Regions from separate parts of the Kitasatospora sp. NPDC091207 genome, predicted to be linked through region 2. Evidence: riboswitches for the same ligand, from Rfam matches in the RefSeq annotation. Region 2 holds a riboswitch; each other region holds the start of a gene.
What was found. Region 2 has a riboswitch for S-adenosylmethionine ahead of ACIQTO_RS32695 (IclR family transcriptional regulator). Riboswitches for the same ligand answer to the same signal wherever they lie in the genome.
Positions count from the first base shown of each region.

Region 1: another riboswitch for S-adenosylmethionine. It lies ahead of ACIQTO_RS06700 (aminotransferase class V-fold PLP-dependent enzyme); the one in region 2 lies ahead of ACIQTO_RS32695 (IclR family transcriptional regulator).
Region 3: another riboswitch for S-adenosylmethionine. It lies ahead of ACIQTO_RS17355 (ABC transporter substrate-binding protein); the one in region 2 lies ahead of ACIQTO_RS32695 (IclR family transcriptional regulator).
Region 4: another riboswitch for S-adenosylmethionine. It lies ahead of thrC (threonine synthase); the one in region 2 lies ahead of ACIQTO_RS32695 (IclR family transcriptional regulator).

Region 1 covers NZ_JBIVVS010000002.1:453,983-461,111, reverse strand. Annotated here, with positions in the region: gene ACIQTO_RS06725 (Rieske 2Fe-2S domain-containing protein) at 1-731, opposite strand, end outside; gene ACIQTO_RS06720 (c-type cytochrome) at 740-1,549, opposite strand; gene ACIQTO_RS06715 (heme-copper oxidase subunit III) at 1,737-2,357, opposite strand; gene ACIQTO_RS06710 (hypothetical protein) at 2,764-3,189, shown strand; gene trpD (anthranilate phosphoribosyltransferase) at 3,314-4,390, shown strand; SAM riboswitch class IV at 4,855-4,972, shown strand; gene ACIQTO_RS06700 (aminotransferase class V-fold PLP-dependent enzyme) at 5,023-6,402, shown strand; gene ACIQTO_RS06695 (Lrp/AsnC ligand binding domain-containing protein) at 6,415-6,696, opposite strand; gene ACIQTO_RS06690 (rhomboid family intramembrane serine protease) at 6,738-7,129, opposite strand, start outside.
Region 2 covers NZ_JBIVVS010000029.1:6,753-13,881, forward strand. Annotated here, with positions in the region: gene ACIQTO_RS32665 (sensor histidine kinase) at 1-731, opposite strand, end outside; gene ACIQTO_RS32670 (response regulator transcription factor) at 724-1,401, opposite strand; gene ACIQTO_RS32675 (hypothetical protein) at 1,543-2,103, shown strand; gene ACIQTO_RS32680 (hypothetical protein) at 2,174-2,968, shown strand; gene ACIQTO_RS32685 (MazG-like family protein) at 3,201-3,527, opposite strand; gene ACIQTO_RS32690 (TNT domain-containing protein) at 3,904-4,626, shown strand; SAM riboswitch class I at 4,805-4,945, shown strand; gene ACIQTO_RS32695 (IclR family transcriptional regulator) at 5,145-5,858, shown strand; gene ACIQTO_RS32700 (thioesterase family protein) at 5,911-6,720, opposite strand; gene ACIQTO_RS32705 (ferredoxin) at 7,055-7,129, shown strand, end outside.
Region 3 covers NZ_JBIVVS010000009.1:71,393-78,521, forward strand. Annotated here, with positions in the region: gene ACIQTO_RS17345 (hypothetical protein) at 111-317, opposite strand; gene ACIQTO_RS17350 (hypothetical protein) at 358-516, shown strand; SAM riboswitch class IV at 1,180-1,289, shown strand; gene ACIQTO_RS17355 (ABC transporter substrate-binding protein) at 1,604-3,259, shown strand; gene ACIQTO_RS17360 (ABC transporter permease) at 3,256-4,335, shown strand; gene ACIQTO_RS17365 (ABC transporter permease) at 4,336-5,328, shown strand; gene ACIQTO_RS17370 (dipeptide ABC transporter ATP-binding protein) at 5,321-7,069, shown strand.
Region 4 covers NZ_JBIVVS010000007.1:4,033-11,161, reverse strand. Annotated here, with positions in the region: gene groL (chaperonin GroEL) at 1-1,061, opposite strand, end outside; gene ACIQTO_RS14570 (cold-shock protein) at 1,488-1,691, opposite strand; gene ACIQTO_RS14565 (ubiquitin-like small modifier protein 1) at 2,293-2,571, opposite strand; gene thrC (threonine synthase) at 2,611-3,891, opposite strand; SAM riboswitch class I at 3,909-4,040, opposite strand; gene ACIQTO_RS14555 (glucosyl-3-phosphoglycerate synthase) at 4,190-5,218, shown strand; gene ACIQTO_RS14550 (trehalose-6-phosphate synthase) at 5,286-6,773, shown strand; gene otsB (trehalose-phosphatase) at 6,824-7,129, opposite strand, start outside.

The sequences.
Region 1 (7,129 bases), on a different contig from region 2:
TTGGCGATCTGCTGCTGGAAGTCCTCGTCGTGCGTGCTCAGACCCTCCGGCATGGCGAAGGTCAGCGAGCCGACGATGAGGTCCTCGGCCTTCATCGGCAGGTTGGTGTTCATGTTGATGAGCTGCAGCGGCTTGGCGTCGGTGGCCTCGCGCCAGCCGGTGTGCGCCAGCTTGTCCTCGGGCAGCGGGCCCAGGTCGCGCAGCAGCACCACGCCGGAGAGCGGCACCAGCGCCATCGAACCGATGAGGGTGTTGCGGATCATCTTGCGGCGGCCGAAGCCGGACTCGGCGGCGCCGGTCTTGAACTGCTCGATGACGTCCGCGCGGACCTCGTCGTCGGCCTCGATCGCGTGACGCTCGGCCGGGATCTCGTGGTCCGACATCAGCGTGCGGGCCCAGTGGACCGCGCCCGCGCCGATGCAGAACAGCGCGACGCCGAGCGTCATCCCCAGCGCGAAGTTCAGCGCGCTGATGTGGCCCAGCGGCCAGATGAAGACGATCTTGTCCGGGTCGATGGCCACGTAGGAGGCGATGAAGCCCACGGTGGCGAGCATCGAGACCACGAACATCAGCGAGACCTGGCGCTCGGCCCGCTGGGCGGCCCGCTCGTCGATGTCGGTGCGACGCGGTGCGTGGGCCGGCAGACCCGGGTCGGCGAACGGGTCGCCGTGGGCGGCCACCTCGTGGTGTCCGGCGGAGCCGTGCGACTCCGGGAGCTTGTCTTCTGACATGTCGTGGCTCATGACTTCTTGGCCTTGGTGGTGTGGGCGGCGACCCAGATCGCGACCGCGATGAGCGTGCCGAGACCGAAGATCCAGCCGAACAGGCCCTCGGTCACCGGACCGAGGCTGCCGAGCGTGAGACCGCCGGGGTTGGGCTCATCGTTGGTGGTGTGGCGGACGAAGGCCACGATCTGCTTCTTCTGCTCCTCGGGCATGGTGGTGTCCGGGAACGACGGCATGTTCTGCGGGCCGGTCTGCATGGCCTCGTAGATGTGCTTGGCGTCCACACCCTCCAGCGACGGGGCGTACTTGCCCTTGGTCAGGGCACCGCCCTGGCCGGCGAAGTTGTGGCACTGGGCGCAGTTGGTGCGGAACAGCTCGCCACCCTTGGACAGGTCCTCGGGGTTGGTCGAGGTGTACTGCTCCTCGGTCGGGATGACCGGGCCGGGGCCGAGCGAAGCCACGAAGGCGGCGAGCTGGTCGATCTCCGCCTGCGCGTAGATGTTCTTCTTGGCCGGCACCTGGGCGCCGGGCTGCTGGGCCGGCATGCGGCCGGTGCCGACCTGGAAGTCGACCGCGGCGGAGCCGACGCCGACCAGGCTCGGGCCGTCGCTGCTGCCCTGGCCGTTCAGGCCGTGGCAGGAGGAGCAGCCCACGGCGAAGAGCTTCTTGCCCTCATCGATCGCGAGCGACTGCGCGGCGACGTCGGCCTGCGCCTTGTCGGCGGGCGCGAACGCGGCGTACAGCCCCCCGGTTGCCGCCAGGGCGAGAAGTAGGACGACCAGCGCCGCCAATGGGTGGCGCCGTCGTGCGGAGAGCTTTTTCACGGAATAACCCCGGTGTCAGGATCTGGTCGACTGGTGGGTGCACCCGGCGGCCGGTCTGGCCGGCACGAGGCTGCCTGTCTAGGGCTGCGCGCGCGGTCGGTCGGTTGGGAGCGTAGGCACCGGCAAATCGGGCCGTCGCCGGTGAGGGCGGGACCCGGAGCCGGTGGCCAGCGACCTGATCAGCTGGTTACTTGATCAGGTAGATGGTCGCGAACAGGCCGATCCACACGACGTCGACGAAGTGCCAGTAGTACGACACCACGATCGCGGCGGTGGCCTGCTCGTGCGTGAAGCGCTTGGCTGCGTACGTCCGTCCGAGGACCAGCAGGAAGGCGATCAGACCACCCGTCACGTGCATACCGTGGAAGCCGGTGGTCAGGTAGAACACCGTGCCGTACGGGTCGGAGGACAGCGAGAGGCCGTCCTTCTTGACCAGCTCGGTGTACTCGAAGATCTGGCCGCCGATGAAGATCGCGCCCATCACGAAGGTGATGACGAACCACGAGCGGAGCTTCTTCACGTCCCCGCGCTCGGCAGCGAACACGCCGAGCTGGCAGGTGAGGGAGGAGAGCACCAGGATCGTGGTGTTGACCGAGGAGAAGGGCACGTTGAGGGCGTGCGCCTTCTCGCTCCAGAACTCGGCTCCCTTGACGGAGCGGAGCGTGAAGTACATCGCGAAGAGGGCCGCGAAGAACATCAACTCGGAACTGAGCCAGACGATCGTTCCGACGCTGACCATGTTCGGCCGGTTGACCGATCCGTGCGCGTGCCCGGTTTCTACTGCTGTTGCTGTCGCCACGACGGACATTATGTCGGTCCCTTATTCCGTCTTCACGCCGGGGGGTGTCCCTCGGAGTGTCCGGTGCGTGCGGTATGCCCCGGTGGGGCCCGACGGGACGCCCGGATGGCGGCTGAGCAGCGGCGTGTCCCTTTTCTGACGGTTCTTCGAAGGCATCTTCGACCCTGTTGCCCTGCGTGTCGCTCCACTCCTTCGGGGACCGCCGGGAGTAAGGGAACGGCCGTCCCGTCGGCCGTACGGGTGGACCGCGCCGCCGGGGGTGACGGCCTGTCCTCCGGGCGGGTGAGTCCCGGGCGGGCCGTGGGCGCGGCGGCTTGAGACGGATCGCGCGGGAGTGGCTCGGCGGGCGGTGATCGGGAGTAGCATCCGGGATGAGGCGAACGTGGTCCGGATCACACTTGAGGGAGCAGGGCCCATGGCGGACACCACCGGCGAGACGCTGACCGTTCTCGTCTACAGCCACGACCGCAACACCCGCGAGCAGGTGCTGACGGCCCTCGGCCGGCGGCCCGCCGAGGATCTTCCGGAGCTGGCCTACCTCGAGTGCGCGACGACCCCCGCGGTGCTGAAGGCACTGGAGAAGGGCGGCGTGGACATCTGCGTGCTGGACGGCGAGGCGGTGCCGGCGGGTGGGCTGGGGCTCGCCCGGCAGTTGAAGGACGAGATCTACGGCTGCCCGCCGGTGCTGGTGCTGATCGGCCGGCCGCAGGACTCGTGGCTGGCCGCCTGGAGCCGGGCGGACGCGGCCATCTCCCGCCCGGTGGATCCGGTGGCGCTGGCCGAGGCGGCCGCCACCCTGCTCCGGACCCGACTGGCGAAGCGGGCGCCGGCCGCCCGCTAGGACGGCGCGTCTCAGTACGAGAGAAGTGAAGGCCGCGGCGGGGCGGTCGCGTCCCGCCGCTCGATAGGCTGGCTCCATCCTTACGGAGATCCCCTCGGGGAACCGACAAGAGCTGGAGTCAGCCATGGTGAACGTGAACCCTGCGAACGGCGGCAAGGACCCCGTGCAGGTGGTCCGCACCTGGCCGGACATCCTCTCGGCGCTGTTGCGGGGCGAGGACCTGGACCGGGCGGACACCGCCTGGGCGATGGACCGGATCATGAGCGGCGAGGCCTCCGCCGTGCAGATGGCCGGCTTCATGGTCGCCCTGCGGGCCAAGGGCGAGACGGTCGACGAGATCGTCGGCCTGGTGGACTCGATGTACGCGCACGCCGAACCGCTCTCCATCCCCGGCCCGGCGGTGGACATCGTGGGCACCGGCGGCGACCGGGCGAAGACCGTCAACATCTCCACCATGTCGGCGATCGTCGCGGCGGCGGCCGGCGCCAAGGTGGTCAAGCACGGCAACCGGGCCGCCTCCTCGGCGAGCGGCTCCTCGGACGTGCTGGAGAAGCTCGGCGTCAGTCTGGACCTCTCGGCCCGGCGGGTCGCCGAGGTGGCCGAGGAGGTCGGGCTGACCTTCTGCTTCGCGGCCAAGTTCCACCCCGCGATGCGGCACACCGCCCCCGCCCGCAGCGGCCTCGGGGTGCCGACCGCGTTCAACACCCTCGGCCCGCTGACCAACCCGGCCAAGGTGACCGCGCACGCGATCGGCTGCTTCGACACCAGGCTGGCCTCCCTGATCGCCGGGGTGCTGGCCCGGCGCGGTTCCACCGCGCTGGTCTTCCGCGGCGACGACGGCCTGGACGAGCTGACCGTCACCACCACCTCGCGGGTCTGGATCGTGCGCGACGGCGAGGTCACCGAGACCTCCTTCGACCCGCGTGACGTCGGCGTCGAACTGGTCGGCATCGAGGCGCTGCGCGGCGGGGACCCGGCCTTCAACGCGGACGTCGCCCGCCGGCTGCTGGCCGGGGAGCGCGGGCCGGTGCGGGACGCCGTCCTGATGAACACGGCGACGGCGCTGGTGGCGCTGGACCTCACCGACGCGCCGCTCACCGAGCAGCTGGCGGCCGGGATGGAACGGGCCGCGGCCGCCATCGACTCGGGTGCCGCGCAGGACCTGCTGCGGCGTTGGGCGGAGGCCACCGCCAAGGCGTGAGACGCCGGCCGGGCCCGCGGGGACGCCCCGCGGGCCCTTCGCGTACCCCACGGACCGCGGCAGCCGAGCGAACACCCGCCCCGCCGCCCCGCCCGCCGGCCCCCGGCCCTGGACCCGAGATCCCGACCCCGGCGCCCGAACCCGAGATCCCGACCTCGGCGTCCGAACCGCGGCGCTGGTGCCTGAACCCCGCCTCCGGCCCCGGCGCCTGAGCCCCGGTCCCGACCCGGCGCCCGAACCCCGGCCACCGGCTCTGACCCCGGCCCCGACCGACTCCGCCCCGAGCCGAAGGGCCGCGCCGGTGCCGAAAGGGAGAAGCGAGGACGCCGCGAGGAACGAGCGGCGTTGGAGCGCCGACCGTCGGCACCGGACGAGAGCGGCCCGGAGGCGAGCGGGCGACAACACAGCCCGGATCGTGGACACCTGTTTGACCACCCGGCGGACGCGACCTAGAGTCTTCGCCAGGTCATGAGTGACAGTGCAAAGCCCCAGCTGGCTGTCCGGCAACCCTCCGTCCGTGGCGGGGTGCCCTGGGTGAGGACCGGGTCTCGCGGCAATCCGTCCGCGCGACAAGCGCGGACGCCGGCTGACACGCACTCCGGGGTCCTTACCCGTCGAAGGAGTGCACTCCCATGTCCGTCGCCACCGAAACCTGCGCCCCGCTCCCCGTTCTCGGCCACGACGTCGAGGTCCCGCTGGTCAACGGTGACAAGGTCACCTACGCCGCGCTCGACTACGCCGCCAGCTCCCCGGCACTGAAGCGGGTCTGGGACGACGTCGCCGCCTACGCCCCCTACTACGGCAGCGTGCACCGCGGCGCCGGCTACCTCTCCCAGCTCTCCACCGACCTCTTCGAGCAGAGCCGCCGCACCGTCGCGGACTTCCTCGACCTGCGCGAGGGCGACCAGGTGGTCTTCACCCGGGCCACCACCGACTCGCTCAACCTGCTGGCCGGTGCCGTGCCGGCCGGTACCCGGGTCTTCGCCTTCGAGACCGAGCACCACGCCTCGCTGCTGCCCTGGCGCCACGCCGGCCTGAGCGTCACCTACCTGCGCGCCCCGCGCTCGCGGGCCGAGGCGGTCGCCGCCCTGGACGCCGCGCTGGCCGAGGCCCCCGAGGGCCCCAAGCTGCTCTGCGTCACCGGTGCCTCCAACGTCACCGGCGAGCTGTGGCCGGTCGCCGAGCTGACCGAGACCGCCCACCGGCACGGGGCCCGCGTGGTGCTGGACGCCGCGCAGCTCGCCCCGCACCACCGGGTCTCGGTGCGCGAGCTGGGCGTGGACTGGATCGCGTTCTCGGGGCACAAGATCTACGCGCCGTTCGGCGCCGGCGTGCTGGCCGGCCGGGCCGACTGGCTGGACGAGGCCGAGCCGTACCTGGCCGGCGGCGGCGCCACCCGTACGGTGGCCCGGGAGGCCGACGGCTCGGTGGCCGTGCAATGGCACACCGGCCCGGCCCGGCACGAGGCCGGTTCGCCGAACGTGATCGGCGCCTACTCCATCGCCTCGGCCTGCCGGGCGCTGACCGAAGCCGGCTTCGACGCGCTGGAGGCCCGCGAGCAGCAGCTGATCGCCCGGCTGACGGCCGGTCTGGCGGAGGTCCCGCAGGTGCGGGTGCTGAACCTGTTCGGCGCGGACTCGGCCCGGGTGGGCGTGCTCTCCTTCGTCGTCCAGGGCTGGAACAGCTCGCACTTCTCGGCCGCGCTCTCCGCCGAGTACGGCATCGGGGTGCGCGACGGCCTGTTCTGCGCCCACCCGCTGGTGCGCACCCTGCTCGGCGACGAGGACGTGGCGCCGTCCGAGTGCGGCGCGCCGGAGGCGTCGCTGCCGGGGGAGCGCAGCCTGAACGCGATCCGGGTCAGCTTCGGCGCGGGCACCCCGGACGAGCACATCGACCGGTTCCTGACCGCCGTCCGCGAGCTGGTCACGGACGGCGCGGCCTGGAACTACCGCAACGAGGGCGGCCGCTGCGTCGCCACCGTGCAGGTCGACAGGGGCCGGCGCGAGGGCTGAGCGGGGGAGGGGCTACTCGCCCAGGCCGAGCGCGAAGGCGGTCTCCAGGTCGTGCTGGGAGTAGGTGCGGAAGGCGATCTGGGTCTCGGTGTGGGCCACGCCCGGGACCTTGTTCAGCCGGCCGGGGATCACCTCGGCCAGGTCGTCGTGCCGGCGCACCCGCACCATCGCGACCAGGTCGTAGCCGCCGGTCACCGAGTAGACCTCGCTGACGCCCTCGATGGCCGCGATCGCCTCGGCGATCTCCGGGATGCGGTCGACGCTGGTCTTGATCAGGACGATGGCGGTGATCACTGTTCGGGCTCCTTTGTGAGGTGTCGCCAGGGTATCGGGCGTCAGCCGGGCCGTCGCGAGGGGCGGGTGGCCAGCGTGCAGGCGTACAGGAACCCCGCCGAGAAGCCGATCACATGGACCAGGTAGGCGACGCCGGGCCCGGCCGCGTGCACCGACCACCACTGGAGCGCGAACCAGAGGCCGAGCACCAGCCAGGCCGGGAAGCGCAGCGGCAGGAAGAGCAGCAGCGGGACGAGCGTGGTCACCCGGGCGCGCGGATGCAGCCGCAGGTAGGCGCCGAGCACGGCGGCGATCGCCCCCGAGGCGCCGATCAGCACCCTGGTCGAGTCCGGCGAGTGCGCCTCGGCCAGCGCGAAGCCGTACGTGGCCAGCGAGCCGGCCGCCAGGTAGAAGAGGGCGAACCGGGCCCGGCCCAGGCGTTCCTCGACCGTGG
Region 2 (7,129 bases):
TCGTCGCTGCGGGGTTCGGGGACGCGCCGGTCGAGGTCGCGGTCGCCGATCGCGGCGACCTCCGCGCGGATCGCCTCGACCGGGCGCAGCGCCCGGCCCGTCGCCCGCCAGGTGAGCGCGCCGACGGTGAGCAGCAGGAGCGCGCTGAGGGCGGCGAGGGCGGCGGTGGTGAGGTCCTCGGCGGTGTCGGCGGTGCGCAGCGAGGCGCCGACGTGGACGGTGACCGGGCCGGTGGGCGTGTCGGCGGTGAGCGTGCTGACGCGTTGGTGGTGTTCCCGGCCGAGGGCGTGCAGGTCGTAGGTGTTGTGTCCGTCGCGGGTGCCGGTGGGGGCGAGCGCGGCGCGGCCGGTGAGGTTCTGGCTGGCGGCGACCACCCGGCCGTCGGCGTCGGTGACCTGGATGAAGTCGGTGCCGTGGTCGAGGGGCGGCGAGGCGCCCAGGTGGCCGTCGGCGGCGAGCCGGGCGACGGCCTGGGCCTGTTCGCGGGCGCCCGTCTCGACGGTGCGCTCCAGGTTGACGCGCAGCAGCAGGAGCACGGCGGCGGACGCGGCGAGCAGGACGACGGCGACGCTGGCGCAGGCGGCCAGCGTGGTGCGGGTGCGGACGGAGCGGGGTGCCAGCCGCTTGACCAGCGGGGCGACGCGGGGGTGCCGGGTCAGCCGGTGCAGCAGCGCGCGGGCGCGGCGGCGCACGGCGCGGACGGTCCGGCCGGCGGGGGTCGGCTCAGCCACCGTCGGCCGCCAGGCGGTAGCCGGCGCCGCGGACGGTCTGCACCGCCGCGCGTCCGAAGGGCGTGTCGATCTTGCGCCGCAGGGCGCTGACATGGACTTCGACGGTGTTGGGATCGCTGTCGGGACCGCTGTCCCAGACCTGTTCGAGGATCTCCCGTTTGGAGACGGCCTCGCCGGCCCGGCGCGCGAGGTGGTCGAGGACGGCGAACTCGCGGGGGGTGAGCGGGACCGGGGTGCCGGCGCGGGTGCAGGTGCGGGCGGCGGAGTCGACCACCAGGTCGCCCAGGACGGTGCGCCGGGGCGCGCGGCTGCCGATGCGGCGGGCGAGGGCCTTCAGCCGGGCCACCAGGACGACGAAGGAGAACGGCTTGGACAGGTAGTCGTCCGCGCCGGTGTCCAGGGCCTCGGCCTCGTCCCACTCGCCGTCCTTGGCGGTCAGCATCAGGATGCCGGCGTCGCTGCCGGCGGCCCGCAGGCGTGCGCAGACCCGGTAGCCGTTGAGCCCGGGCAGCATGATGTCCAGCACGATCACGTCGTAGGAGTGGTCCGTCGCGCGGGCGAGGCCGGAGAGCCCGTCGTGGGTGATGTCGACGGTGAATCCCTCCGCCGTCAGCCCGTGCTGCAGCGCCAGGGCCAGTCGCCGCTCGTCCTCCACCACCAGTACACGCATGCCCCCAGGGTGGCAGGTCGCCGGGGCGGCCCGCTGAAGCCGTCTTCAGGTCTTCAGCGCTCCTTCAGCAACGCCCGGTCATGCTGACCCCGTCGTCCGGGCGCAGGGCCCGGACCGTGGCACAGGATCGGGGTGGGCGCGGTGAGCGAGCCCGTCGAAGGTACGGAACCGCAGGCGCGGCCGGGCGGCAAGGGCTTCCGCGACGGGCTGCGCGGGCGGCGGTGGCTGCGCGGGCGGCCGGCCCGCTGGGCCGCGGCCGGCGCGGCAGCGGTGGTGGTGCTCGGCGGCGGCGCGGCCGCGGTGGCCGTCCACCACGAGGGCGAGGGGCACGGCAAGCACGCGGTGGCGGCCGAGGACGGTCACCAGGGGCACGGCGGCCGCGGCGGTGAGGGCCGCGGTCACGAGGGGCAGGACGGGCGCAAGGACGGCCGCAAGGGCGAGGGGCGCGACGGCGGGCGCGGGGACGGGCACGGCGGACAGGCCGCGCCCGCGCCGCTGCCGTCGGTGGAGGCGGCCGACGCGGCCGCCAAGGCCCTGTCCGGGGTCGCCGGCGGCAAGGTCGAGTCGCTGACCACCGTCGCCGAGCAGGGCGGCGGCCGGGCCTGGCGGGCCGTGGTGGTCGGCCCGGACGGTGTCCGGCACGCGGTGACCGTGGACGGGGCGACCGGCACGATCACCGGCAACACGGTCCTGGGCGGCTGAACCATCGGGTCGGCGCGGCCGGGCCGCGCCTCGGGAAAGGAGCGCCGTCGTCTTGGGCGCCAGCACGACAATGACACGCGCGGCCGGCCGCCGCGCCCGGCCCGGCCGGCCGGTGTGGAACAAGGTCCCGCAGGTGACGGCCGCGTTCTGGGTGGTCAAGATCCTCACCACCGGGATGGGTGAGACCACCTCCGACTACCTCGCCCGCACGATGGGGCCGATCCCGGCGGTCGGCTCGGCGGGCCTGCTGCTGGCGGCGGTGCTGTTCGCCCAGGCGCGCACCCGCCGCCATGTGCCGGCGGTCTACTGGGCGGCGGTGGTCATGGTGAGCGTGTTCGGCACCATGGCCGCCGACGTCGCCCATGTCGCCCTCGGGGTGCCGTACGCGGTGTCCGCGCCGGTCTTCGCCGTGGCCCTGGCCCTGGTGTTCCGGCTGTGGCGCCGGACGGAGGGCACGCTCGCGGTCGAGACGGTCTCCGGTGGGCGGCCCGAGCTCTTCTACTGGTCGGCCGTCATGGCGACCTTCGCGCTCGGCACGGCCGTCGGCGATCTGACCGCGGCCACCTTCGGCTGGGGGTACCTGACCTCCGGGCTGGTCTTCGCCGCGCTGATCGCCGTGCCCGCACTCGGTCACCGGCTGGCGCGGATGCCGTCCGTGCTCGCCTTCTGGTGGGCCTACGTGCTGACCCGCCCGCTCGGCGCCTGCTTCGCCGACTGGGCCGGCGTCAGCCGTGAGCGCGGCGGCCTCGGCCTCGGCACCGGTCCGGTGAGCCTGGCGCTCGGCGTCGTGATCACGGCCGCCGTGGTGGTGCTGGCGGTCGGTGCGCGGCGCTCGCCGCGCGGTCCGAAGGGGTGCGAGGCCTGATCCGCACCCGGGCCGGGCGGGCCCGGCCCGCTCGTCCTCCCGGACGGCCGCGCGCGTGGTTCCCCAGGACGGGGGACCACGCGCGCGGCCGTTCCGGCCGTCCGGGGCGGGTGGTCTCCGAGCGGAGGGCCCTCCCGGCGAGACCGGACGGACCGGCGAGCTGACTCGTGGACCTCGGGACGGCGGTCAGCCACCCGGTGTCCTGTCGCGCGGCCGCCGGGCTGCCGGGCGTTCAGGCCGGGCCGGCGCCCCCCGTGTCGCGGGCGGCGACCGAGCGGAGGTGGTCGTCGAAGAACCGCCGGGGGTCGCCGCCCATCCGGGCGAGCATCACCAGGGCGGACAGGGCCACGTCGCAGGTCTCCTTGCGGACGTCGTCCCAGTCGTGCGAATAGCCCTTGCGGGGGTTGGCGCCGAGTGCCCCGATGACGGCCTCGGCGACCTCTCCGGCCTCTTCCTGGAGCTTGAGGGCCTGCACCGTCCACCGCTGCTCGTCGCTCCGGTCGAAGTGTGAATCGAGCTTTGCGGCAAGGGAGTTGACAATCATCCAGGTCTCTTCCATGGAGCAGGATCCTGCCCCTGTTCGATGGGGTCGATCAAGCCGGGCGGTTCCCGGCGAGCCCGGGTCATTTCGATTTCCCGCCGGGCTGCCGGTGTCCCGCCGCCGGACCTCGGCCCGGTGGAGCCCGCCGGCCTGTTGGGGGCCGGTCGGCTGACCGGCCCCCGGGGGTCCGGTGTGGCGTGCCGGCCGGGTGGGCCGCCGGCCCTATGGTCCGTATACGAATGATGGACTCCGGGGAGCCGGCGCGATGGACGGGGTGCGGGGGTCCGACGTCGGGCAGCTGTTCGCCGGCCGGCCCGCGAACCTCACGTCCCGTCACGAGACCGATGAACGCCGGCACCTCGACGCCTCGACACCTCAAGGAACGGAGCGCCACATGCGCCTTCGCCCGATGCTCACCGTCTCCCTCGCCTGTGCTCTGCCGCTGACCGGCGTCGCGGTCGCGGGAGACGCGGTCGCCCGGCCGGTGAAGACCACACTCGTCAGCGCCGACGAGTGCCCGGACGCACCGGCGGACCCCCATCCGGAGCGGTACTACTGCGGACAGCGCCGCCTCGGGCCCGCCGCCCTGCCGAACACGGATCCGGTCGCCGTCATGCTGAGGGGCTATCAGCGCTTCGGCGGGCTCAGCGCCAAGAACTTCGTGAAGCTGTACGCCGACCCGAGCCCGGAGAAGGTCTGGGTGTACCCGCCCGACCGCGGCTTCCAACAGGTCAACGGCGTGGTCGACAAGACGCTGTGGACGGTGCCGGCCGGCACCAAGCTGGACCGCTTCGGCGCGCTCCACGGCGGCTACTTCGCCGATCCCGGCACACCGTTCGTCCAGCGCTCGGTGACGCCGGACGCGCTCAACGGCGACGCGAACGAGGACGGCAGGAGCTACCACTGCCTGGTCGTCCTGAAGCCGTTCGACGTCTGGCGGGGGCACACCGCGGCCGCCTTCGCGATGCCCGGTGGCGGGGTGCAGGAGTGGCTCGACAAGGACCGGAAGCCCAAGGAGCTCGGCGACAAGGAGTACAAGATCAACGTCCTCGTCGACGAGAGGTACCTCGACATCGTCGCCGACGACGAGTGCGCGGTGACGCCCACCGGAGCCTGACGGTCGAGCGCGGCGACGGCGCGGACGGCGGCACGCGGGTGCCGCGCCGTCCGCGCCGAACGCGTGCTCTCGCACCGGGCGGGTACCGGTCGGGCGAGCGGTCCGGGGAGCACGTCCCGCGGCCGAGGGTGGGGGGCGGTTTGGAGGGTGGTTGGGGGGATCTTGTAAAGTTCCACGCGAATCATCCAGAGGGGTGGAGGGACCGGCCCTACGAAGCCCCGGCAACTCCCCGGTCGACCCGGCGTCCGAAGTACGCCGCACCGACCGGGAGCAGTGCCAACTCCGGCCTGTCGCCAATGTGGCGCGGGAAAGATGAGGAGACACGGTGCTCTCAGTGCTGTCCTTCGTCCGGGCGCTTCCCGTCCCGGTCCTTCCGCGTACCCGTCTCGTGCCCGGCGCAGGCAATCCGCCGACCCCTTCGGCCCGCCCTCGCTGACCACCCCCCCGGCTCCCCGCACGGAGCCTCCGTGAGCGGATCCCACCCGCTGCTCACGGGATTTGAGACGGAGTACCCATTCATGGAAAACACGAGCGGCGTCGGTGTGCTCGACAAGGTCACCTCGATCCTCGGCACCCTGGAGGCCGGTCCCGCCACCTTGGCCGGCCTCGTCGCGTCCACCGGCCTGGCGCGGCCCACCGCCCACCGGCTCGCCGTCGCACTCGAACAGCACCGCCTGGTCGCCAGGGACCTGCAGGGCCGGTTCATCCTCGGCCCCCGGCTCTCCGAGCTGTCGGCGGCCGCCGGTGAGGACCGCCTGCTGGGCGCCGCCGGCCCGATCCTCGCCCAGCTGCGCGATGTCACCGGTGAGAGCGCCCAGCTGTACCGCCGGCAGGGCGACATCCGGATCTGCGTGGCCGCCGCCGAGCGGCTCTCCGGCCTGCGCGACACCGTGCCGGTGGGGATCACCCTCCCCATGAAGGTCGGCTCCGCCGCCCAGATCCTGCTCGCCTGGGAGGAGCCCGAGCGGCTCCACCGCGGGTTGCAGGGCGCCCGTTTCACCGCCACCGCCCTCAGCGGTGTGCGGCGCCGCGGCTGGGCGCAGTCCATCGGCGAACGCGAGGTCGGGGTCGCGTCCGTCTCCGCGCCCGTCCGCGGCCCGTCCGACCGGGTGGTGGCCGCGGTCTCCGTCTCCGGCCCGATCGAACGGCTCACCCGGCACCCCGGTGCCCAGCTCTCCCGGGCCGTCACCGAGGCGGCCCACCGCCTCACCGAGGCCCTGTGCCACCCCTGACCGGCCGGTTCCCCGCGCCGGCCTGACCGGCCGGCGCTCCCGCTGTCCGGCGCTACGAGCCGGGCAGCGGCAGCGGCCGGACGGTCAGGATCTGCTCGGCGTGGCCCACCGGGCCGTCGAGGTCGTGCAGCACGGAGCTGGTGCGGCCGTGGCCGGCCGGTCCGAAACTGACGGTGGTGTCCAGGCCGGTCCACGGCCCCCGGGGCTGCCGGTGGAAGTGGACGGTCAGGTCGAGGTTGGGGAACATCCACGCGGTGGGCGGCTGCTGCACGGCGATCCCGTTGGCGGCGTCCACCAGGGCGAGGTAGGAGGCGAGCGGGGTGCTGGGCTCGCCGGCGACCAGCGACAGCCGGCTGGAGATCCAGGCGACGGAGCGGCCCGGCCGGGCCGCGGCCCGGCGGACCTCGACGGAGGAGACGAAGCCGCCGTCCCACTGCGCGCTCATGTCCCACGGCGCGACGGCCTCGGGAGGGGAGATCCGCTCGTGGGGGCTGTCGGCGACCGCGCCGGTGTCGCCCACGGCGAGCAGCCAGGCCCGGGCCCGGACCACGGCGCGGTCGCCGATGAGGACGACGGCCTCGACCAGTTCGATGGTGCGGCCCGGCCGCACGCTCTCCACCCTGATCTCGCACTCGTCGAGGGCGATCGGCCCGAGGATGTCGTAGCTGATCCGCGCCAGGGCCAGCCCGTCGTCCGGACGTGCGGCGCGGAACCGGTCGATCGCGTGGGCGACGAGGCCCGCCAGCGGGCTGAAGTGCTGTTCCCCGCTGTGCCAGGCGCCGCCGGCGTGGGCCGTGGGCTTGTAGCGGTGCTCGTCCGTCCGCTGGTAGTAGCTGTCGGGCGCGACGGTGCCGGTGGTCACGGGGGCGGTTCTCCTCGGGTGGACGACAACGCGCGGGACGCGGCGGGACGGTCCGGTGGGTGCCCGCGCCGAGGAAGATCGTAGGGGGCCGAACGGTCGGGGAGCCGAAAGGGTGAGGGACACCACACCGACGCGCGGCCGCCGGGCCGGGCGGCCGCGCGTGAGGGGCCCCGGCCCGTGCCGACCCGTGACCCGTGCCGACCTGTGACCCGTGCCGACCTCCGGAGCCGTGCCCGAGCGGGTCACTCGATGGGGGTCCCACAACGGGCGGCGGCGGCCGCGGCGACGGAGGCTGGCGTGGACGTTGACCGCGTGTCGTGAGGGTGGTGCCCGGGTGAGGGTGGTCGTTGATCTCAATCGTTGCCAGGGGTACGCGCAGTGCGCCTTCCTCGCGCCCGACGTCTTCCGG
Region 3 (7,129 bases), on a different contig from region 2:
TGGGGCTGGGCACCCCGCGCGGCCTTGCCCGACTCCGGCCGGTCCCGACCGACTCCGCCGGGCAGACCGTTCACCCGAACGGTCCGCCCGGCGGAGCGGCAGCGGCCGGATCAGCCCCGGCCCCGACCAGCCCTGGTTCCGAGTCGGCCGAGGTCCGCGCCGCGAGGCCGCCGGCCCAGCCGCTCCACCAGCGACGCCCGGTGGGTCTCGCGGCTCGCGAGGGTGATCGCCGTCCACGCCATCGCCAGGCCGCCGTTGAGGACGGCGCGGTCGGCCTCGGCGTTGGTGCCGTACCGGGTGAGGTCGGGGTGGTGCATGACGGTGTCGCCGGCGCCGTGGCCGATCGTGGGGTGGAGGGTGGGGACCAGGCGGGAGACCGCGCGCCCCTTCGACGGCGAGCCCACCACGCTGCGCCGCGCGGTCGTGGAGGGCCGCCCGCTGCCGGAGCCGCTGCCCGTCGACGAGCTGGACGAGCAGCTCGTCGCCCTGGGCGGGGCGACGCCCGGATGTCGATGACCCGGCCGGCCCGCGAACCGCGGGTCGGGGAGACCGCCGCCCGCCGCCGGCTCGCCCGCGTGGTGTCCTGCCACGTCCTGCACCCGCGGCTCCGGGGTGGAACCCGAGTCCTGGGTTCCCCGTCGGGTCACGCTTCCGGCTCGCCGTCGCGCCGCGTGAGCGCGCGGAGGCCCTGCGGGCGCTCGGTCGCGAGCCGGCCGTTCGTCACCGCGCTCTCCCCTCCGGCAGCCGCGACATCCTCGGTCAATCGAACCGTCGCACCCTGGAGGAGCTGAACGCCTGCTCCGCCCGTGCCTTCCAGGCCGCCGCCGGCGCGCTGGTGGACACCACCCTGGTCGTGCGCGGCCGCAAGCGGCTCGGCCGGACGGCGGGCACGGAGAAGGCGCCCCCGAGCCCCCAGCCGCTGCCGCAGCCCGCGCAGCCGCAGCCGACGCGGGCCCGCGGCCGAAAGGCGGCCGGTCCCGGTACAGCCGTGACACGCGTGACCGGCGTGACACCCGCGACGGTGCTCGTGACATCCGCGACGGCCTTGGTGCGACGCGCTGAGCAGCCAGGACCCGGCCCCGCCGGACACCGACCCGAGGCCGAGCCCGACCGCCGATCTCCTGACCGGACCTCAACAGCCATTGACGCGGGCACTTTTGTTGATCTACGGTTCCAGCGCGCCACGAGTTCCGGTGTTCAAGCCCTGGCTGGCCGGACGGCAACCCCCTGACGCGGTGGGGTGCTCCAGGTGAAGGCTCGGTGGACGTCCCGTTCCGCAAGCGCGATCGCTCCGGTCATGGTCCGGAGCCAAGACCAGGAGGCCGACATGGCAGGGCTGTTCAGCCGCCGCCACATCGACCTGCTGTTGGTCTCCAGCGCGCTCTGTCGTCGCTGACCACCGGACGGCCGCCCGGCCGGACCGGTCCAGTGATCGACCTCTTCGCGATGCGCGCCGCCCCGAACCGATCCCGGGTACGGCCACACACCCCAGGCCCCGAATCCCGGGCCGAACCCCAGGCCCCAGGCCAGGGGAGCGGCCCCGGGAGCGGCCCCGGGGCCGGCGCACTCGCGTCCAACACGCGTGCGGAAGCAGGGAATTCCCATGTCATCTCTCACCAGCAGCACCGGAACCGGCTCGGCCGGACACAGCCTCGCCGTCATCGCCCTCGGCACGGCGGCGGTGGTGGCCCTGACGGCCTGCACCAGTTCCCGGACGGCCGGCGGCACCAGCGGCGCGGCGGCGAAGGCCGTCACCATCGGCACCACCGACCAGGTGACCGGCCTCGATCCGGCCGGCTCCTGGGACGCGGGGTCGGGGACGATCGAGAGCGAGGTCTACGCGACCCTGCTCAGCGCCAGGAACGGCTCGTCGGACGTGTCGCCGGACCTCGCGTCCGCGATCGCGCTGACCGGCCCCACCACCTGGACGGTCACGCTGAAGCCGGGCCTCACATTCGCCAACGGGCACGAACTGACCTCCTCCGACGTCAAGTTCAGCTTCGACCGGCAGTTGGCGATCGCGGACAAGAACGGTCCCTCCTCGCTGCTCTACAACCTCCTCTCGGTGGCGGCGCCGGACCGGGACACGGTGGTCTTCACCCTCAAGTCGGCCAATGACACGCTGTTCCCGCAGGTCCTCTCCACCGCGGCCGGCTATGTCGTGGACGAGGAGGTGTTCCCCGCGGACAAGGTCCTCGACGACGCGGCCGTTGTCGCGGGCAAGCCCTGGAGCGGCCCCTACGCGATCCGCAGCTACGAGAAGAACGCGTTGGTCTCCTTCACCGCGAACACCGTCTACCAGGGGCAGCTCGGCACCCCGAAGACCAAGAACGTGCAGCTCAAGTACTACACGGACGCCGGCAATCTCAAGCTCGACGTCCAGCAGGGCACCATCGACGTGGTCTACCGCACCCTGCCGATCACCGACCTCCAGGACCTGGCCGGCAAGCAGGGCATCGCGGTGCACACCGGATCCGGCAACGGCATCCGGTTCATCGTCTTCAACCTCAAGACCCAGCCCTTCGGTTCAGCCACCCAACAGGCCGCCCCGGCCAAGGCCCTGGCGGTCCGTCAGGCGGTCGCCGACTCGATCGACCGGTCCCAGCTCGCCTCGCAGGTCTACAAGAACACCTTCCAGCCGCTCTACAGCTCCGTCCCCGACGGCATCACCGGCGCCACCCCCTCCCTCACGTCGCTCTACGGCGACAAGAAGGGCGGGCCGGACAAGGCCGCGGCGGCGCAGCGGCTCTCGGCGGCGGGCGTGAGCACCCCGGTCACCCTGAACCTGCAGTACAACCCCGACCACTACGGCTCGTCGTCGGCGGACGAGTACGCGTTGATCAAGACCCAGTTGGAGGCCACCGGCCTGTTCAAGGTGGAGCTGCAGTCCACCGCCTGGGCCCAGTACGGCAAGGAGCGCGTCGCCGACCAGTACCCGCTGTACCAGCTCGGCTGGTACGCGGACTACCTCGACGCCGACAACTACCTCTCCTCCTTCTACGCCGAGAACAACTGGGTGAACAACGGCTACGCCGACCCCGCCGTGCGGGCGCTGATCAAGCAGGAGGAGACCGAGACCGACGCGGCCAAGCGCACCGCGCTGATCCAGCAGGCGCAGGACGCGACCGCTGCCGCGTTGCCGCTGCTGCCGCTGCTCCAGGGCTCCACCGCGATCGTCACCCGGGCCGGGATCGAGGGTGTGCCGGAGAAGCTCACCAGCGCGTACCAGTTCCGCTGGGCGGAGCTCTCGAAGAAGTGACCGCTCACCCGCAGGACACCTCCGGCGCCGTCGGCTCGGCCGGCGGCGCCGCCGGGTACGGCCTCGCCCGCTACCTGGTCGTCCGCTTCCTCCTCATCGTCCCGACCGTGCTCGTCCTGGTCAGCGTCGTCTTCTTCCTGATGCGCGCCACCGGCGACCCGATCACCACCGCCTTCGGCGACCGGCTGACCCCGGCCCAACTGCAGGACAGACTGCACCGGGCGGGCTACGACCAGCCGCTGCTCACCCAGTACCTCGACTACCTGCGGGCCGTGTTCACCGGGGACTTCGGCACGACGGCCACCGACAACCAGGCGGTGTCGCAGGTGCTGCGGACCTACGGCGCCGCGACCGTCGAGCTGTCCGCCGTCGCGCTGCTGGTCGCGCTGGCGGTCGGCCTGCCGCTGGGCATGGTGGCCGCCTCCTACCGGGACCGCGCGCCCGATGTCGCGCTGCGGCTGTTCGCGATCCTCACCTACGCCACCCCGGTCTTCTTCTTCGGGCTGTTGCTGAAACTGGTCTTCGCGATCTGGCTGGACTGGTTCCCGGCCTCGGGCCGGGCGAGTATCGACGTCCAGCTGGAACTGCAGGACCAGACCGGCACCACCGGGCTGTACCTGGTCGACGCGGTCCGCAGCGGCGACCTGTCGGCGGTCGCCGACGTGCTGCGGCACGCGGTGCTGCCCGGCCTGGCACTCGGCCTGCTGGTCGCCGGGGTGCTGCTGCGGCTGGTCCGGACGAACCTGATCGGGACGCTGTCCGCCGACTACGTGGAGGCGGCTCGCTCCCGCGGGGTCGGTCCGCTGCGGCTGGTGACCAGGCACGCCACCCGGCCGGCCCTGGTCCCCGTCGTCACCGTCCTCGGTCTGCAGATCGCGGGGCTGCTCGGCGGGGCGGTGCTCACCGAGACCACCTTCGAATGGAAGGGCCTCGGCTTCGAGCTCGCCCACTATCTGACGGTCCGCGACTTCGCCGCGGTGCAGGGGATCGTGGCGGTCTTCGCCGTGGTCGTCGCCCTGACCAACTTCCTGGTCGACGTCGTCGCGGCGCTGATCGATCCCCGAGTGAGGTACTGAGTGGTGAACCACCTGCTCGCCCGCCGGGGCGTCGCACCACGCCGACGGTGGCTCCCGCTGCCCGCCGGGGTGCGCGGCAGCGTCGGGCTGCAACGCGTCATGCTGCTGACCGGGGCGGCGCTGACCGGCCTCTTCCTGCTCGCGGCCCTCCTCGCCCCGCTGCTCGCGCCCTACGGCTACGCCCAACTGCGCAGCGGTGAGGAGCTGTTCGGTTCGCAGCAGCACCCGAGTGCCGCTCACCCGCTGGGCACCACCGTCGCCGGGTACGACGTGCTGTCCCGGACGCTCTGGGGCACCCGGACGGCGCTGGGGATCATCGCCGTCACCCTGCTGCTCTCGGTGGTCGCGGGCGTCCTGCTCGGTCTCGTCTCCGGCTACCTCGGCGGCCGGCTGGACCGGTTGCTGGTGGGGCTCGCCGACGCGATGTACGCGTTCCCCTCGCTGCTGCTGGCGATCATCATGTCGATCGTGATCAGCGGCGGCCGGTCGAGCCTGGCCGGCGGCCTGGGCGCGGCGGCCTGTTCGGTCGCCGTGGCCTTCGTCCCGCAGTACTTCCGGGTGGTACGGGCCGAAGTGGCCCGGGTGAAGGCCGAGCCCTTCGTCGAGGCGGCCCGGGTGATCGGTACCGGCATGTGGCGGATCATGTTCCGGCACGTCCTGCGGAACTCGGTGCGCACCCTGCCGCTGCTCCTCACCATCAACGCCTCGGAGGCCATCCTCACACTGGCGGGCCTGGGCTTCCTCGGCTTCGGGATCGAGCCCAACTCGGCCGCCGAATGGGGCTACGACCTCAACCGCTCGGTCGCGGACGTCACGTCGGGGATCTGGTGGACGGCGCTCGCGCCCGGGCTCGCGATCGTCCTCACCGTGCTCGGGACGACCCTGCTCGGCGAGAGCCTCACCGACCTGGCCGACCCGAGGCTGCGCCGCCGGCCCGGCGAAGGGCGGCCCCTCACCCAGCCCGTACCGGACGGAGGCCCCGGCGATGACTGACCTGCTGCGGATCGAGGACCTGCACATCGCGTTCGGCACCGACGGCGGGCGGGCGCCCGCCGTACGCGGGGTCACCCTGTCGGTGGCGCCCGGTGAGGTGCTCGCCCTGGTCGGCGAGAGCGGCAGCGGCAAGACGGTGACCGCCAAGGCGGTCCTCGGCCTCCTGCCCGCGACGGCGTCCACCGGCGGACGGGTGCTGCTGGGGGACGGCGCGGCCGAGCCCGTCGAGGACGTGCTGACGGCCTCCCCCGCCCGGCTGCGTGCCCTGCGCGGCTCCCACGCCGCGATGGTGTTCCAGGAGCCGTCCACCGCGTTGAACCCGGTGTTCACCATCGGCTGGCAGCTTGCCGAGGGGCTGCGGGCCCACGGGGGCGGCTCACGGGCGCGGCGGCGCGCCCGGGCGATCGACATGCTGGGGCAGGTCGGCATACCGGAGCCGGCCGTTCGGGTGGACCACTACCCGCACCAGCTGTCCGGCGGGCAGAAGCAGCGAGCCGTCATCGCGATGGCGCTGGCTCTCGGCACCCGGCTGATCGTGGCCGACGAGCCGACGACGGCGCTGGACGTCACGGTGCAGGCCGAGATCCTCGAACTGCTCCACCGCTGCCGGACCGACTTCGGCACGGCCGTCCTGCTGATCACCCACAACATGGGCGTGGTCGCGGACCTCGCCGACCGGGTGGCGGTGATGCGGGAGGGGCGGATCGTCGAGCAGGCGCCCGTCCGCGCCCTGTTCGCCGCGCCGGCCCACCCGTACACCCGTGAACTGCTGGCCGCCGTACCCGCCTTCGCCACGGCGGCGGCGCCCGCCCGCCCCCCGGCCGGAGCCACCGCCGCCGTCGGAGCCACCGCCGTCGGAGCCACCGCCGTCGGAGCGACCGCCGTCAAAGCCGCCCCCGAAGCGGTGGTGCCCGTGGTGAGGGCCGCCGGCCTGACCGTCGAGCATCCCGCGCGGCTGGGCGGCCGGGCCTTCCGGGCCATCGACGGGGTCGACTTCGAGATCCGCCCCGGTGAGGTGCTCGGTCTGGTGGGGGAGAGCGGCTCCGGCAAGACGACGATCGGCCGGGCGGTCGCGGGCCTGGTCGGCGTCAGCGCGGGAGAGCTCGACGTGCTCGGCGAGCCGCTGGCGGCCCGGGGCCGGCTGCGGCGGGCGCGCCGCTCCACGGCGGGCAGCCGGGCCGGGCAGATCGGCTTCGTCTTCCAGGACCCGGCGACCAGCTTCAATCCGCTGCTGACGATCGGCGAGTGCGTCGGGGAGCCGCTGTCGGTCCACCGGCGTGACCTCGGCGGGCGGGCGATCCGGGCGGAGGTGGAGTCGCTCCTGGAGTCGGTCCGGCTGCCGCGGGACTACGCGGACCGCCACCCGCACGAGCTCAGCGGTGGCGAGCGCCAACGTGCTGGCCTGGCACGTGCGTTGGCGCTGAACCCGCGGCTGGTGATCGCCGACGAGCCGACCTCGGCGCTGGACGTCTCGGTCCAGGCGAAGGTGCTGGAGCTGTTCGTCCGGCTCCAGCGGGAGCGGGGCTTCGCCGCCCTGTTCATCAGCCATGACCTCGCGGTGGTCCAGCGGGTGGCGGACCGGGTGGCGGTCCTGCGGCACGGCCGGATCGTCGAGTCGGGCAGTGCCGCCGAGGTCCTCGGCGCACCGCGGGCCGACTACACGCGGCGGCTGATCGCCGCACTGCCGGTCCCCGATCCGACGCGGCAGGCGCGCCGGGACCGGAGTCCCGCGCCCGCCTGACGGCGACGGCGCCGGGCGCGCGGTACGGCGCGCCGGGCGCCGTCGCCGGCCGAACCGCTT
Region 4 (7,129 bases), on a different contig from region 2:
CTGTTCTCGATCTCGGCACGGATCTGGTTCACGCGGCCGGCGACCTGGTCGCTGTCGCCGCCACCGTCGACGATGGTGGTCTCGTCCTTGGTGATGACCACCTTGCGGGCGGTGCCCAGCAGGTCGATGCCGGCGTTCTCCAGCTTGAGGCCGACCTCCTCGGAGATCACGGTGCCACCGGTGAGGATGGCGATGTCACCGAGCATGGCCTTGCGGCGGTCGCCGAAGCCCGGGGCCTTGACGGCGACGGACTTGAAGGTGCCGCGGATCTTGTTCACGACCAGGGTCGACAGGGCCTCGCCCTCGACGTCCTCGGCGATGATGACGAGCGGCTTGCCGCCCTGCATGACCTTCTCCAGCAGCGGGAGCAGGTCCTTGACCGAGCCGATCTTGGAGTTGGCGATGAGGATGTACGGGTCCTCGAACGTCGCCTCCATCCGCTCCAGGTCGGTGGCGAAGTAGGCGGAGATGTAGCCCTTGTCGAAGCGCATGCCCTCGGTGAGCTCGAGCTCCAGGCCGAAGGTGTTGCTCTCCTCGACGGTGATGACACCTTCCTTGCCGACCTTGTCCATGGCCTCGGCGATGAGCTCGCCGATCTGGGTGTCGGCGGCCGAGATGGAGGCGGTGGCAGCGATCTGCTCCTTGGTCTCCACCTCCTTGGCCTGGGCCAGCAGCTCGTCGGAGACGGCCTTGACGGCCTTCTCGATGCCGCGCTTCAGGGCCATCGGGTTGGCGCCGGCGGCGACGTTGCGCAGACCCTCGCGAACGAGCGCCTGGGCCAGCACGGTGGCGGTGGTGGTGCCGTCACCCGCGACGTCGTCGGTCTTCTTGGCGACCTCCTTGACGAGCTCCGCGCCGATCTTCTCGTAGGGGTCCTCGAGCTCGATCTCCTTGGCGATGGAGACACCGTCGTTGGTGATCGTGGGAGCGCCCCACTTCTTCTCCAGCACGACGTTGCGGCCCTTGGGGCCGAGCGTGACCTTCACCGCGTCGGCGAGCTGGTTCATGCCACGCTCAAGGCCGCGGCGAGCTTCCTCATCAAAGGCGATGATCTTGGCCATCAGAAGTGGTCCTCCGGGACACGGTCGACTGCTCGGACCAAGGGGTGCCCGCGACGGACGGCCCTGGTGTGCGGGGGTCCTTTCCCCTACCGCTCCCGGGGGCCTCACCGACCCGGTCCGCTGTCACTCTCACACTGTGAGTGCTAACGCCAATGATTAGCACTCCGGGTAGGCGAGTGCAAGCCCAATCGCCCAAACCGCGAGCCGCGCCCACCCCCGCCGACCGCCCCCGCGCGGCCGCCCCAGGCCTCCCGGCGCCCCTGCGGCGCCCCTGCGGCGGCCCCGCGCCGGGCAGCGCCGGGGCCCTCCCCGGACCCCGCGCCGGACACGCCGACGGGCCCGCACGACATGTGTCGTACGGGCCCGTCGTGAAGCAAGAGGCGCACCAGCCGATAGGGCCGAGCCGAACTCCTGGGGTCGGAAAGGTCAGACCGCGGCGCGGACCATGTCCGCCTGCGGGCCCTTCTGCCCCTGAGAGATCTCGAACTCGACCCGCTGGCCCTCCTCAAGGGTGCGGTAGCCGTCCATCTGGATCGCGCTGTAGTGGACGAAGACGTCCGCACCACCGTCGACCGCGATGAAGCCGTAGCCCTTCTCCGCGTTGAACCACTTGACGGTGCCCTGAGCCATTCCGAACTCCCCTAGTGCTGTGCTGGCCCTTCACGCGCCCGCAGGTCGCGGGCCCGGGTCTGGTTGAGGCCGGCCCGGGGAACCCCCCCTGGGCGCAGCCGTGCACGCCGCGATCCTCCGCGGAGACCACCGGAAGGCATCCGGTGAGCGGGTGATTGCGTCGACCGCGGCTGAATGTATCCGGATCGACGCCCTCTGCAACAGGGCCAACCACCGGGAATTCAGGTGGCCCCCCGAGGGACAGGGCGGGCCAAAGCGGGAGGAAATCGGCATTTCACGCCGGACATAGCGGACGAATTACTCAAATACCTTCGAGAATTCTGACATCGGCCTGACATGTTTCACGGTCACGGCCCCGGCGCCGGTCTCAGCGGCCGGACAGACACCGGCGGTGCGGGCGCGGACGGATTCGAGTACCGGAGCGAGGGGGAGGGGGCGGCCCTCTTCCCGGACAAGCGACACTCTACTCCCCCGGACCGGGAAATATTCCCGCCGGAATGCGACCAGGCCGCCCGCGCGTACGAAGAACGGAATTCCGTACGCGCGAACGGCCTGGTCGAAACGGCCCGGCCGGTGAACGGCCAGGTCGGAAAGGGACGGATCAGCAGCCGCCGGCCACCGCGGGAATGATCGAGACGCTCGCGCCGTCCTTGATCTCGGTCGCCAGACCCTCCGCGAACCGGACGTCGTCGTCATTGACGTAGACGTTCACGAAGCGGCGCAGCTTGCCGGCGTCGTCCAGGATCCGGGCGGCGATCCCGGCGTGGTTCTTCTCCAGGTCGGCGATGACGTCGCCCAGGGTGGCGCCCTCGGCGGCCACCTCGGCGGCACCGCCGGTGTAGGTGCGCAGGATGGTCGGGATGCGGACGGTGGCGCTCATGGGGGTCTCCTCGGGCGGAACGACGGGGCTGCGGGTGGGTCAGGCGGACGCGAGGCCGGCGTCGCGGAACGAGGCCAGCGTCGGGCGGATGACGGCGGTCATCCCGGAGTCGGAGACGGCGTCCAGCGTCTTCAGGCCGTCACCGGTGTTGATCGCGACGGTCTCCTTGGCCGGATCCAGCTGCCCGGTCTCCACCAGCTTCTTCAGCACGCCGACGGTCACCCCGCCCGCGGTCTCGGCGAAGATGCCCTCGGTCCGGGCCAGCAGCTTGATCGCGGCCACCACCTCGACGTCGGTGACGTCCTCGACGGCCCCGCCGGTGCGGCGCGCGATGTCCAGCACGTACGGGCCGTCGGCCGGGTTGCCGATCGCCAGCGACTTGGCGATGGTGTCCGGCTTGACCGGCCGGATCACGTCCTGGCCGGCCTTGAAGGCCGCCGAGACCGGCGAGCAGCCCGCCGCCTGGGCACCGAAGATCCGGTACGGGCGGTCCTCGACCAGGCCCAGCCTGATGAGCTCCTGCAGGCCCTTGTCGATCTTCGTCAGCTGCGAACCCGAGGCGATCGGGATGACGATCTGCTCCGGCAACCGCCAGCCGAGCTGCTCGCAGATCTCGTACGCCAGCGTCTTGGAGCCCTCGCCGTAGTACGGGCGCAGGTTGACGTTGACGAAGCCCCAGCCCTCACCGGCCGGGTCCCCGATCAGCTCCGAGCAGAAGCGGTTCACGTCGTCGTAGTTGCCCTCGATGCCGACCAGCTCGCCGCCGTAGACACCGGCCATGACGACCTTGCCCTGCTCCAGGTCGTGCGGGATGAACACGCAGGACTTGAAACCGGCCCGCGCCGCCGCCGCGCCCACCGCACCGGCCAGGTTGCCGGTCGAGGAGCAGGACAGGGTGGTGAAGTCGAACGCCCGCGCCGCCTCGATCGCACAGGCGACCACGCGGTCCTTGAACGAGTGCGTCGGGTTGCCCGAGTCGTCCTTGATGTGCAGCTGGGCGGTGAAGCCGAGCTCGCGGCCCAGGTTGTCCGCCTTCACCAGCGGGGTCCACCCCGGGTTGAGGTTCGGCTTGCCGGCGACATCGGCCGGGACGGGCAGCAGCGGCGCGTAGCGCCAGATCGACGCCGGACCGGCCTCGATCCGCTTGCGGAGCTCCTCCGCACCCTCGCTGCCGAAGTCGTAGGCGATCTCCAGCGGCCCGAAACACTCCACACAGGCGAAGCTGGGACCGAGCGGGAACCGGGTACCGCACTCCCGACAGGACAGTGCGACGGCGGGGCCGAGATCAACGGTGGCGGGTGCGGCGGTGTCGATAGCCATGATGGCGGAGGCCTCTCTCCTCATCTTCCCCGTGACGCGGGCGCGCCACAGGACGGAATTGGCACCTGTCCCGCCGGGGCCGAAGCCTGCCGTGCGAGAAGGTTGCCGGGACGTCAACGGGCCGTTCCCTCAGTCCCTCTGGATGAGCTCTGTGAAGTTGTGGTCCTGCTCAGCGGTGACCCCGGCGTGCGAAGGTCCGATCGCTGTACGAAGACTGTATCCGAAGGCGTCAACCCTGAACGGGACCGTCCGCCACGCGAGATGCCCCGTCCCACCCCGATCCGCCGAGGAGTGCTCCGTGCCCGCCGAACCGACTCCCGCGCTCCTCCCGAAGGCGGCGTCCTGGCTGCGCCGCCGCTCGTGGAGCGCGGCCGACCGCCCGGTGCGCGCCCTGCTGGAGGCCAAGCGGGCGGCGGGCCCGGCCGGCACCGTCAGCGTGGTGCTGCCCGCCCTGGACGAGGAGGCCACCGTCGGCGACATCGTCCGCACCGTGCGCCGCGAGCTGATGGAACGCCTGCCCCTGGTCGACGAGCTCGTCGTCGTCGACTCCGGATCCGTGGACGGCACCGCCGCCGCGGCCGCCGGGGCGGGCGCCCGGGTGGTCCACCGGGACGACATCCTGCCCCGGCTGCCCGCCGCCCCCGGCAAGGGCGAGGTGCTCTGGCGCTCGCTGCTGGTCACCAGCGGCGAGATCGTCTGCTTCGTCGACGCCGACCTCCGGTCCTTCGACCCCGCGTTCGTCTCCGGCATCATCGGCCCGCTGCTCACCGAGCCGGACATCCAGCTGGTCAAGGCCATGTACGACCGCCCGCTCGAAGTGGCGTCGGGCGGCCCGGACGCCGCCGTCGTCCCCTCCGGCGGCGGGCGGGTCACCGAGCTGGTCGCCCGCCCCCTGCTCAATCTGCACTGGCCGGAACTCGCCGGTTTCGTGCAGCCGCTCGGCGGCGAGTACGCGGCCCGCCGCTCGCTCCTCGAACGGCTGCCGTTCCCCACCGGCTACGGCGTCGAACTCGGCCTCCTGGTGGACGCCCTGGAGTTCGCCGGCCTGGACGCCCTCGCCCAGGTGGACGTGGGCGTACGCCACCACCGCCACCAGGACGGCCAGGCACTCGGCCGGATGGCCGCCACCATCTACCGCACCGCCCTGGAACGCCTCGACCGCACCCACCGGCTGAAGGCCTCGGCCGACCTGGTCCACCCGCTGCTCACCCAGTTCACCCGCGACCCGCGGACCCGCGCCTTCACCGCCCACACCCACCCGGTCACCGCCGTGGAACGGCCCCCGATGCACACCGTCCCCGAGTACGCGAACCGCCACCTCGGTTAGGTCCGGGGCCACGGCCGGAAACCACGGTGGGGGTTTGCCGACCCGGACCCACGGCAACATGCCAACCATGGGCGATCTCACGACCGAACGTTCGAGTGCGACCGGTTCCGCCGCCGTACTGGTGGCCTCCAACCGGGGACCGGTGTCGTTCAGCACCGGGGACGACGGCACCCTGACCCTGCGCCGGGGCGGCGGCGGGCTGGTCTCGGGGCTCTCCGCGATCGACGACCCGCACGCCGTCTGGGTCTGCGCGGCACTGGGCGAGGCCGACCGCCGCGCCGCCCGGGAGGCCCCGGACGGCCGCCTCGACCGCGCCGGCCACGAGGTCGGCGGACAGGCCGTCCGGATGCTCGACATCGACCCGGACACCTTCGCCCGCGCCTACAACGGCGTCGCCAACTCGACCCTCTGGTTCGTCCACCACCTGCTCTACGCCACCCCGACGGCCCCGTCCTTCGGCGCGGAGTTCCGCGCCGAGTGGCAGGCCTACACCGCCTACAACACCGCCTTCGCCGAGGCCCTCGCCGCCGAGGCCGCGCCCGGGGCCGCGGTGCTGATCCAGGACTACCACCTCTCGCTGGCACCGGCCCTGCTCCGGGCCGCCCGCCCCGACCTGCGCATCGGCCACTTCTCGCACACCCCGTGGGCCCCGCCCGAGTACTTCCGGCTGCTGCCGGACGACGTGGCCGCGAGCGTGCTCACCGGCATCCTGGGCGCCGACCGGGCCGGCTTCCTCACCCGCCGCTGGGCCCTCGCCTTCGCCGACTGCTGCGAAGCCGTCCTCGGTGCCACCGTCGACCGCGACGCCCTCACCGTCACCCTCCCCCGGTCCCCGGCCGGCCCGGGCCGCACCACCCGGCTCGGCGTCCACGCCCTGGGGGCCGACGCCGACTTCCTGCGCGAACGGTCCCACCGCCCGGACGTCGACGAGCGCCTCGCCACCCTGCGCGAGGCCGTCGGCGGGCGCCGCACCGTCGTGCGGGTCGACCGCACCGAGCTGAGCAAGAACATCGTCCGCGGCTTCCAGGCCTACCGGCACCTGCTCCGCACCCGCCCCGAATGGCGGGACAACGTCGTCCACATCGCCTTCGCCTACCCCTCCCGCACCGACCTCGCCGAGTACCGCGCCTACACCGCGGAGGTCGAGCGGCTCGCCGCCGAGATCAACGCGGAGTTCGCCACCCCCGGCTGGCAGCCGCTGATCCTGCACGTCGACGACGACTTCCCGCGCTCGCTCGCGGCCTACCGGCTGGCCGACGTCGCCCTGGTGAACCCGATCCGGGACGGCATGAACCTGGTCGCCAAGGAAGTCCCGGTGGTCTCCGACCAGGGCTGCGCCCTGGTGCTCTCCCGGGAGGCGGGCGCCCACGCCGAGCTGGCCGAGGACGCCCTGACGGTCAACCCCTACGACGTCATCGCCACCGCCGAGGCCCTGCACACGGCGCTCACCATGCCCGCCGGCGAGCGCGCCGACCGCACCAAGCGCCTCGCCGCCGCCGCGACGGCGCTGCCGCCGCAGCAGTGGTTCCTCGATCAGCTGGCGGCCCTGGGCTGACCGCCGCCGCGCCGGCCGGCGTCACCGGCCGGCGCGGCGACCACCGAGCGTCACCGGCCGCCGAGCGCCGCTCCGAGCGCCACCAGCAGCTCCACCACGCCGGCCGGGCCCGCGACCACCAGGTCGGCCCGGTCGGCGAGTTCGCGCACCGGCGCGTCGCCGTCGACCGTCCCGCTGCACACCAGCAGGCCGGCCAGGCCCTCCCCCCGCAGCTTCTCCACCGCCGCGAAGGCCGCCACGTCGCCGAGGTCGTCACCCGCGTACAGCACCGCCCGGGCAGCCCGCTCGCGCAGGAAGCCGGTCAGCGCGGCCCCCTTGTCCACGCCCGGCGGGCGCAGCTCCAGCACCAGCCGGCC